DNA from 3 places in the Burkholderia sp. MSh2 genome. Region 1 is predicted to be linked to each of the others. Evidence: riboswitches for the same ligand, from Rfam matches in the RefSeq annotation. Region 1 holds a riboswitch; each other region holds the start of a gene.
What was found. Region 1 has a riboswitch for cobalamin ahead of GQ57_RS42510 (SAM-dependent methyltransferase). Riboswitches for the same ligand answer to the same signal wherever they lie in the genome.

Region 1 (3,267 bases):
GAACGCGATCGCCGCGAACGTCTGCGCCATCGCCTTCGCCGAAATGACCGCGACCACCGGTATGCCGAACGCGACCGCGAGATCGGCGCTGCTCGGCGTGCCGTCGAACAGCCCCATCACGCCTTCGATCAGGATCAGGTCCGCCTCGCGCGCGGCCTCGGCGAGCAGCGCGCGGCACCCGGCCTCGCCGACCATCCCTAGGTCGAGCGCATGCACGGGTGCGCCGCTCGCACGAGCGAGCAGCATCGGATCGAGGAAATCCGGCCCGGTCTTGAACACGCGCACGCGGCGGCCGAGCCGGCGGTGCAGCCGCGCGAGGCCGGCCGTCACCGACGTCTTGCCCTGGCCGGACGCGGGCGCGCTGACGAACAGCGCGGGGCAGGCGGGCACGCTCAGAACTCCACGCCGCGCTGCGCCTTCACGCCTTGCTCCTTGTACGGATGCTTGACGAGGCGCATTTCGGTGACGAGATCGGCCGCGTCGATCAGCGCATCGGGCGCGTGCCGCCCGGTGACGACGACGTGCACCGAATCCGGCCGGGCGGCGAGCGTCGCGAGCACTTCGTCGAGCGGCAGGTATTCGTACTTCAGCACCGTGTTCAGTTCGTCGAGGATCACCATCCGGTAGTCGCCGCTTTCGATCATCCGGCGCGCCTCGTCCCAGCCCTTGCGGGCAGTCGCGATATCGGCGTCGCGGTTCTGCGTGTTCCACGTATAGCCGTCGCCCATCGTCACGAAATCGCATTGCGCGACCGCGCCGAGGAAGTCGCGCTCGGACGTGTGCAGCGCGCCCTTGATGAACTGCACGACGCCGAGCCGCATGCCGTGGCCGAGCACCCGCACGGCCATGCCGAACGCGGCGGTGCTCTTGCCCTTGCCGTTGCCGGTGTTGACGATCAGCAGGCCCTTTTCGTTGACGGCGGCAGCCTGCTTCTTCTCGTGGCCGGCGCGGCGGCGTTCGGTCATCCGTTGATGGGATTCTGCGTCGGTTTTCATCGGAATCGTCCTGTCGAAAGAAAGCGGAACAAAGGGTTCAGAGCGGGCCGGCGAGCGCGACCGTCACGCCGTCCCGGATCAATTTGGGGCCCAGCAACCGGCCGTGGGGCGCCGCGAGCCGCGCGCACGGCTCGGCCACGCCCGCGACGCCGAAGCGCGCGAGCGCGGCATTCGACGCACCGCTCGCGGCCAGTTCGGGGCGGCTCGCGAGCAGCGCCGCGTCGAACGCGACCAGCGGCCAGCCGCGTCGCGCGCACACCGTGCGCAGCGCGCGGGCACGCGCCTTGTCGGCGAGCGTCGCGACGAGCGCCGGTTCTGCGTCAGGATAGCGCGCCAGCGCGGCGCGGATCGCGGCATCGAGCTGCGCGGCCGTCGCGCCCGCGCGAAATCCGACGCCGAGCGCGACGCGCATCATGCGCCGCCGCCGAGCGCGATGCGCACCGCGGGATCGCCGGCGAGCGCCGCGACGCGGCCGATCACGACGATCGCCGGCGAACCGATGCCGGCGGCGCCGACCCGTTCGACCAGCGTCCCGAGTGTCGCGAGCACGTGCCGCTGTTCGGGGCGCGTCGCATTCTCGATGGCCGCGCACGGCGTGTCGCCGGGCAGGCCGCCGTCGCGCAGTGCCGTCGCAATCGCGTCGAGCCGGCGGATGCCCATGTAGATCACGATCGTCATGCGCGTTGCCATCAGCCACGCGCGGCTCATCGCGCGCAGCACGGCGTGGACCCGGTCGAAACAGTGGAAAGGGGCAGGCGGGCGGCCGAATGGCGGCCGGCGGACAGGCAAGGCATGGCGGATCGGGCGAAGCCCGCGCGGACGCGGACGGAATGCGCGCCCCAGCCGTCCCCCGCGGATCGGGCGTTCGGCGAGCGTCGGGCTCGCCCCTTGCGTCGGCCGGTATCCGGGCTGGCCGCTTGCCGGGCCGCAGCCTTCCCGCCCGGCTGACGGGCAGTGGCATCGCGGGCGGCCCGGGCGCGTGCGCGGAAAGCGCGTCGCGCGGGCGGCGTACCGTTGCGGGGACAGCACAGGCCGGGCGGTCGTCCGCCTCCTGTTTCCCGTTTAACCGCATGCACGGAATGCGCATGCGAGCACCGAACGCGGCGCATACGATAGCACAGCACGCCGCTGCAAACGCATGCGGCGCAGGCACTGCCGGCGGGCGACGGCGCGCGCTGCGCGGGCCGTCGCGCCAGCGCTTACCGATACAGGATCTGCCGCTTCAGATCCTTCGAGATGCTGCGCGCGGCGTCCGCCCACTCGACGAGCTTCGCGCTGCTGCACACGTTGCCGGCGAGATCGCGGTCGAGCACGCGCGTCACGTCGACCGTCCGGCCGTTGCGGCGATAGGTCGAGCGGTACGAGATTTCGCCCGCGCGGACATCGACGTCGGGCGGAATCGCGAGTATCTCGACGTCGGCCGGCAGCGTGATCCGGTAGCGCTCCTCGAGCCGCGTCCCCGCACATACGCTGTCGATGCGCTTGTCCTTCTGCCGCAGGACGAAATCGGCGAAGTCGCGGATCCGGCCGAAATTCGGCAGCGGCGGCACCGCGAACGCGGCGGGGCCCGGCATCAGCGACAACTGGTTCAGCGTGCCGCGCAGCGCGATCGAGAACGGCTGGTCGAGTGCGTCGAGATGATGCGGCGTCATGTGCAGCTCGCCGGAAAGGCCGGAGCGGCGCAGCATCTCGTCGGACAGCCGTTTCGGCTGAACGTAGACGAACATCTGCCGCGCATACTGGACCGCCTGGCCGTCGAGCGCGATGTCGCCCGTCATCGCCGCGTTGCCGTCAGGATCGAGATCGAGCGTGTAGGCGAGCAGCGAACGGCTGTTGCGGCCGTTTTGCGGCGGCGTGCGGATCACGTTGCCCGTCGCGGTGTCGAGCGCGGGCTTGTCGCTCGCCTCGAACGGCAACGCGCCGAACGGCAGCACCCCGGCCGTCGTATCGGCGAACGCATCGAATTCGGGCAGCCAGACGATCGCGTGATTGAACGCGAGCACGTCCGGCGCCTCGGGCAGGCGGTAGCGGTCGCCGAGGTTGACGAGCACCGTGCGGCTCTCGATGCCTTTCGCCGCGAGCAGAGCGGACAGCAGCGTCACCTGGTCCTTGCAGTCGCCGTACCGGTTCGCGAGCACGGCGTCGGCCGGGTGCGGGACCACGGGCCCGGCGCCGAAATACACGCCGACGTAACGGATGTTGCGGGCAACCCATGCGTACAGCCGCATCGCCTGCTCGCGACGGTCGTCGACGCCCGCCGTGATCTGGTCCG
Region 2 (3,267 bases), on a different contig from region 1:
GTGTCGAGCGTCGCGGCGAATGCGTCGAGCTTCGCCGCGTCGAGATCGGCCAGCACGACGCGCATGCCGAGGGCGGCCGCGCGGCGTGCGAGCCCGCTGCCGATGCCGCTGGCCGCGCCGGTGATCACGGCGGTGCCGCCGTCGAAGCGAATCGTTTTCGTCATGTCGGTCGGAGTCCTGTCGGGTCGATGAAGGAAGCCGTGCGCGCGGGCCGTTCGGCCCGCGATATCCGCAGCAACATGCAACACCCGCCTCGTGTCCGCCTCGCCTGTTTGAACGAGATCGGGCGCCCGCGCCGCCAGCGCGACCCGGGCCAGCCGGTCGCACGGATCGCCGCGCACCCCGGGTTCGGCGGCGAGAAGGCGTTCCGCCGCGCGTTCGCCCGGTGGACGGGTGTCGCGCCGAGCCGGTTCCGGTGCGACCGAACGGCGGCGAACCGCCCCGTTTCGTCAGACATGAAAGGCGGCGGCGACGCACGATGAACAGGATTCCAACCGTTTTTTCCGGCAATGACGTTTTTTCGCACCCCTGCGCAACCGGACAATTGACGCGCCGGCGCGCCCGCCATTACCCTTGCGCGCTGATGGTTCCCGGAAACGGGATCAAATGGGAACGCAGGAGAGGCGGCGCCTCGAATCTGCGGCTGCCCCCGCAACTGTGAGCGGCGAATCCGTGCCACCGCATGCCACTGGGAAACCGGGAAGGCCGGCACGCATCGCGACCCGCGAGCCAGGAGACCTGCCATCGACCCGAGGTCCAAGCAGCCGCACCGGGCGGGGTGTCCCGATGCGCCAGGCGCCGCCGCTGGCGGTCGCCCGTTGCATGGACGGCCCGACCTCAGGATCTGCCCGATGTCCTCCGTTACCGCATCCGCTTGCGCGCCGCAAGCGTCGCACCGGCCCGCCGCCGGCGCGCACGCCCCGCCCGCGCGCCGTGCCATGTCGATCGCGTCCGCCGGCCCGCGCCGCGCCGACGCCCGCGACAGCAGCCTGACCGGCCCGGTCGCGCGATAACCCGCCCGATCACCGATAACAAAACCGGCGCTGCCCGCCGCCCGTTCCCGGTCGCCCACGCGCAGCCCGACAACAACGACAGCCTCATGAAGATTCGACACCTCCTTGCCACGTCCGCCGCGACCGCCCTGCTCTCGCCCGCCGCGCACGCCGCCGGCGACCTCGCGGCCTCGCCGACGGCCCCCGCCGCCGACGCCACCGACCTGCCGGCGATCACCGTGACCGACACGCGGCGGCTGCCCGAGTCGTTCGACCAGCGCTATGCGACGACCCAGGTGCTCACGCGCACCGATCTCGACCGGCTGTCGCCGAGCGACCCGAGCATCACCGAGGCGCTCGCGACGCTGCCCGGCGTGACCGTGTCGCAGAACGGCGGCCCGGGTTCGTCCGCGTCGGTCAGCATCCGCGGTTCGTCGGCAAGCCAGGTCGCCGTGTTCATCGACGGCATCCGGATCGGCTCGTCGACCACCGGCATCGCGCCGTGGTCGGATCTGCCGACTGAAGCGTTCGAACGCGTCGAGGTGATCTCGGGGCCGGCCGCCGCGTCGTTCGGCGCCAATGCGATGGGCGGCGTCGTGCAGCTCTTCACGCGCCGCGCCTCCAACCAGCCGAACCAGACGACCGTCTCGTTCGGCGGCGGGTCGAACAAGACCTTCGACACGCAGCTGCGCACCTCGGGCACGGTGCCGTCGACCGGGCCGCTCGCCGCGCTCGGCGGGCTCACCTACTCGCTGGGCCTGCACTCGTACAACACGGCCGGCATCGATGCGACGCAGCCCGTGCTGCCGTACCACGAGGCCGGCCGCAACCCGTACCACGCGCAGGATCTCGATGCGCGGCTCGGCTATGCGCGCGACAACTGGTCGATCTCGACGTTCGCGCTGTATCACCGGTCCGATCTGTCCTTCGACAACATCGGCTACGCAGACCGCCAGCTCGATCATCAGCTGACGACCGGTATCGCGTTCCACCTCGACATCACGCCCGACACGCAGTTCGACCAGTCGTTCGGTTATTCGAACGATCGCCAGTTCCTCTACGCAAGCAATCCGGCCGTCCCGACCGACCAGATCAATTCGCAGCGCATCAGCACGTCGACGTCGCTGACCCATCAGGAACGCGGCTTCCACCTGTTCGGCCTGCCGCTGTCGGGCGAGACCAAGCTGGCCTACGATTTCACGCGCGAGCAGGCGTTCCTGCCGATCGACATTCCAACCGGCGTGCCCACGCGCAACGATTCCGCGTTTTCGCTGCATCAGTCGGCAACGCTCGGCCCCGTGACCCTGTTCCTCGCGGGCCGTCACGAGATCATCGCCGGGCAGTCGGTGAACACCGGCAACGCCGCGCTGTCGTGGGCGATCACGCCGGTCTACACGGCGCGCGTGTCGTACGGCAACGGGTTCCGCCTGCCGACGTTCAACGACCTGTACTACCCCGGCTACGGCAATCCGAACCTCAGTCCGGAACGCAATACGTCGGTCGAGGCCGCGATCGACGCGAACACGTCGTACGGCACGTTCACGGCCGCGATCTACGACACGCGGATCACCAACCTGATCGCGTACAACCCGCTGACCTATTCGCCGATCAACATCGGCCGTGCGCATGTCAGCGGGCTCGACCTGTCGTACAAGGGGACGATCGGCAACTCGACGCCGGTGAGCCTCGCGGTCGGGCTCCTGAATCCGCAGGACGAGACCAACGACTCCTGGCTGAACCGCCGGCCGCGCCAGACGGTCAGCCTGAGCATCGACCACACGTGGGACGAGCTGCACCTGCACGCGCTGAGCACGGGCGCGTCGCTGCTCTACGGCGGCACGACGTTCGACGATCCGGCGAACATGACCTATCTGCCGTCGTATCTGACGGTGGGCCTGCGTGCGTCGTACCGGATCAATTCGCACCTGACGGTGTCGGCCACGCTGTCGAACCTGTTCGATCGCCAGTACGTGACCGCGTACGGTTACAACACGCTGGGGCGTACCGCGTTCGGGAAGATCAGCTATACGTTCTGACGCGTCGATGAAGAAGCCTTGGCGCGGCGCGGCAAGGCTTCGAACGGACAGCGGCCGCGCTGTCCGCCGCACGCGCCGGCCCGGCCAGGGTTTCGCCGCGGAAAACCGGAAGAACGCAACCCTGGCCCATCCTGCTCCCGCTCGACGACGTCGACAGGCGAAATGCCGAACTCGGCACGCCGACGAGCGTCGAACCCACCATCATCGTCGAAACACGTTGCGACGCCGTCCGGGGCGAC
Region 3 (3,267 bases), on a different contig from region 1:
CCGTGTCGCACGCTGGTTTGCAGCCGCAGCAACTCCGATGCGAGCGACAGCGCCGCCATGACGGCGATGCGATCGGTGCCGCGCACCGAACTGTTCGAGCGGATTTTCGACATTTCGGCGTCGACGCGCGCGACGGCTTCGAGCAGTGCCGCTTCGGTCTCGGCCGAGCAGGCGAGCCGATAGGCCTGACCGAGAATCGAGACTTCGATCTGCTTGGTGCTCATGCATGTTCTCCGTGGCTGGCCGCGTCATCGCCATCCTTGCGCGCCTGCGCATCCAGCAGGTCGAGCTGGTTGTCGGCCTGTTCCGCGCTTTTCGAGCGCGGCAGCTTTTCGAGAATCGCGTTCAGTTTCACCTGGGCGTCGTCGATCTTTGCCGACAGGGTGTCGCGCTCGGCTTCGAGCGTATTGCGTTCCTCGCGCAGTTGTGCGAGTTCCGCGCGGACAGTGTCCGCGTCCGCGCGCAATTGCGCGACCTGCTCCTCGAGCGCGAGCCGTTCCGAGTGATAGCGCTTGTTCAGCGAAATCAGACGGCCAATATTTTGAGATAGGGTTTCGAGTTCGTTGAGCATTTGCTGCGTCCTCTAAAGACCCAGCATTTTAGCGCGGAATAGCGCGCAATCCGACATCTGTAACGTTTCCAGTCGTAACTTCCCCCCTTCTTGCCGCGAATCGACGCGTCGCGCACGTCTCCGGGCGTTTCCTTGACGCTCGCGCGACCCGCTCCTAAACTGGCGCCGCCTCGGTGCTCGCGCGTGGAATGCGCGGTTAAACGGGAAGCAGGGCGCGGGCGCGAAGCCCGCCAGCCTGCGCTGCCCCCGCAACGGTAAGCGGCCGCGTCCCGTGACGCAGGCCGGCTCGGGCGCGTTTCGCATGCGGCTTTCGCACGCGGAGCGCGGGCCACTGCGCGTCATCGCGCGGGAAGGCGAGCCGGACCGCCGCCAGCCCGGATACCGGCCGAGACGGGGAGCCCGCACGGGCTTCGGGACGCGCGGCCCGCGGGGAGGCAGGGCGTGCAACGCTTCACGGAATCTTCTTCGATGCTGACCCCAATCGTCCGCGCGGCGCCCATGTCGTGTCTGTCCGGCAGCAACAGGTGGGTGCGCCGCGCGTCACGCGCGGGGCTGCGCGCGGCATGAGCGCCGCGCGCGCCACCGCGATCTGGGCGACGCTGGCCGCGGCGGTCGCGTTGCTGTTCGTCGCGTCGCTGTCGATCGGCAGCGTGCCGATGTCGCCGTGGCAGGCGCTCGCGTCGCTCGTGCCGCATGGCGGCGACGCGCTGTTCGCCGACATCGTCCGCACGCTGCGCCTGCCGCGCGCGCTCGCGGGCTTCGCGTGCGGCGCGCTGCTCGCGCTGGCCGGCGCGCTGCTGCAGGTGCTGCTGCGCAACCCGCTCGCGGAACCGTACGTGCTCGGCGTGTCCGGCGGCGCGGCCGGCTTCGCGCTCGTCGCGATGATCGCGGGCGGTGCGTGGTGGCTCGTCGATGCGTCGGCGTTCGCCGGCGCGCTCGTGTCGGTCGCGCTCGTGCTCGGTCTCGCGCGCCGCGAGCTGTGGCGCGGCGATTCTCGCGACGCGTCGCCGCGACTGCTGCTCACGGGCGTCGTGATCGCGGCCGGGTGGGGCGCGCTCGTTACGCTGCTGCTGTCGCTCGCGCCCGATGCGCGGCTGCGCGGCATCATCTTCTGGCTGACGGGCGACCTGAACGGCGTGACGGCGCCGTGGTTCGCGTGGGGTGCGCTGCTGCTGGCCGCATGCGTCGCGCTGCCAGCCGCGCCGCAACTGAACGTGCTGCTGCGCGGCGACTCGACCGCGCTCGCGCTCGGTGTGCCCGTCGCGCGCCTGCGCGTGCGGATCTATCTCGTCGCGTCGCTGGCCGCCGCGGCCGCGGTGACGACGGCCGGCACGATCGGCTTCGTCGGCCTCGTCGTGCCGCATGCGCTGCGTATCGCGTTCGGCAACGACCAGCGCATGCTGCTGCCGGCCGCGATGCTCGCGGGCGGCGGCGGCGTGATGGCGGCCGACCTGCTTGCCCGCACCGCGATCGCGCCCGCGCAGTTGCCGGTCGGCGTGATGACCGCCTTGATCGGCGTACCGGTGTTCCTGTGGATGTTGCTGAGGAGGCCGACGCGATGACGTGGGCCGCAGCATCCGCCGACACCGGCGGCCTGAACTACGCGGCCGTCGACGTGACGCTGAAGGCCGGCGCCCGCACGCTGCTCGACGGCTTCTCCCAGGCTTTCCGTCCGGGCGAGATCTGGTGCGTCGCCGGGCCGAACGGCGCGGGCAAGACGACGCTGCTCGCGACGCTCGCGGGGCTGCAGCAGCCGGCCGGCGGGCAGGTGGAGATCGACGGCCGGCCGCTTGTCGCATGGCCGCCCGATCGGCTTGCACAGCGGCGCGCGCTGATGCCGCAGCAACTGCATGACGCTTTCAGCGCGACCGTGTTCGACACGGTGTTGCTCAACCGCTTTCCGTATCTCGGCGGCTGGGGATGGGAGCGCGACGGCGACCGCGCGGCCGCGCGCGATGCGCTGGCGACGTTCGATCTGGCCGCGCTTGCATCGCGCGACGTGCTGTCGCTGTCGGGCGGCGAGCGGCAGCGCGTCGCGCTGGCCGCCACGCTGTGCCAGGATGCGCCGTTGATGCTGCTCGACGAGCCGCTGGCGCATCTCGACCTGCATCACCAGATCGATTGTCTGACCGCACTGGCCGGATGGCTCGACGCGGGCCCGCGCACGGTGCTGTTCTCGTGTCACGATCTGAACCTCGCGCGGCGTTTCGCGACGCATGCGTTGCTGCTCGACGGCCGCGGCCATGCGTGGGCCGGCCCCGTGCACGACGTCCTGACGCCGGAGCGCGCGAGCGAGGCGTTCGGCTATCCGCTCGTGCTGATCCGCGAGAACGGCCGCGATGCGCTGCTGCCGGCGTGGCCCGAGCGACAATGACGGTTTCCCCTGCGATGCGCGGCGCATGCCGCGCCAACGACACGGCTCCTCGATGACGACACCGACTCCCTTTCCGCCCGCGATCGCGCCGCTCGACGACGCGCTGCGCAAGCGCCTGCAGCATGTGATCGACCACAAGACCAAGCCGCCCGGCAGCCTCGGCCAGCTCGAGGCGATCGCGCTGCAGGTCGGCCTGATCCAGCGCACCGAGCGGCCGGTCGTGCAACGCCCCGCGATGATCGTGTTCGCCGGCGACCACGGGATCGCGGCGGAGGGCGTGAGCCCCTATCCGCAAGCGGTGACCGCGCAGATGGTCGCGAAC

Region 2: it holds a riboswitch for cobalamin, as region 1 does, so the genes downstream of both, GQ57_RS04975 (TonB-dependent receptor domain-containing protein) here and GQ57_RS42510 (SAM-dependent methyltransferase) in region 1, are expected to answer to the same signal.
Region 3: it holds a riboswitch for cobalamin, as region 1 does, so the genes downstream of both, GQ57_RS22625 (FecCD family ABC transporter permease) here and GQ57_RS42510 (SAM-dependent methyltransferase) in region 1, are expected to answer to the same signal.

What each region holds. Positions count from the first base shown of each region.
Region 1 covers NZ_JPGM01000081.1:30,866-34,132, reverse strand. Annotated here, with positions in the region: gene GQ57_RS34040 (cobyrinate a,c-diamide synthase) at 1-390, opposite strand, end outside; gene cobO (cob(I)yrinic acid a,c-diamide adenosyltransferase) at 393-995, opposite strand; gene GQ57_RS34030 (cobalamin biosynthesis protein) at 1,033-1,410, opposite strand; partial or broken gene GQ57_RS42510 (SAM-dependent methyltransferase) at 1,407-1,688, opposite strand; cobalamin riboswitch at 1,874-2,110, opposite strand; gene GQ57_RS38395 (DUF3857 domain-containing transglutaminase family protein) at 2,195-3,267, opposite strand, start outside.
Region 2 covers NZ_JPGM01000006.1:86,738-90,004, forward strand. Annotated here, with positions in the region: gene GQ57_RS04965 (SDR family NAD(P)-dependent oxidoreductase) at 1-164, opposite strand, end outside; cobalamin riboswitch at 568-760, shown strand; gene GQ57_RS04975 (TonB-dependent receptor domain-containing protein) at 1,100-3,028, shown strand.
Region 3 covers NZ_JPGM01000035.1:66,556-69,822, reverse strand. Annotated here, with positions in the region: gene GQ57_RS22635 (cell division protein ZapA) at 1-224, opposite strand, end outside; gene GQ57_RS22630 (ATPase) at 221-571, opposite strand; cobalamin riboswitch at 726-975, shown strand; gene GQ57_RS22625 (FecCD family ABC transporter permease) at 1,135-2,133, shown strand; gene GQ57_RS22620 (ABC transporter ATP-binding protein) at 2,130-2,945, shown strand; gene cobT (nicotinate-nucleotide--dimethylbenzimidazole phosphoribosyltransferase) at 2,998-3,267, shown strand, end outside.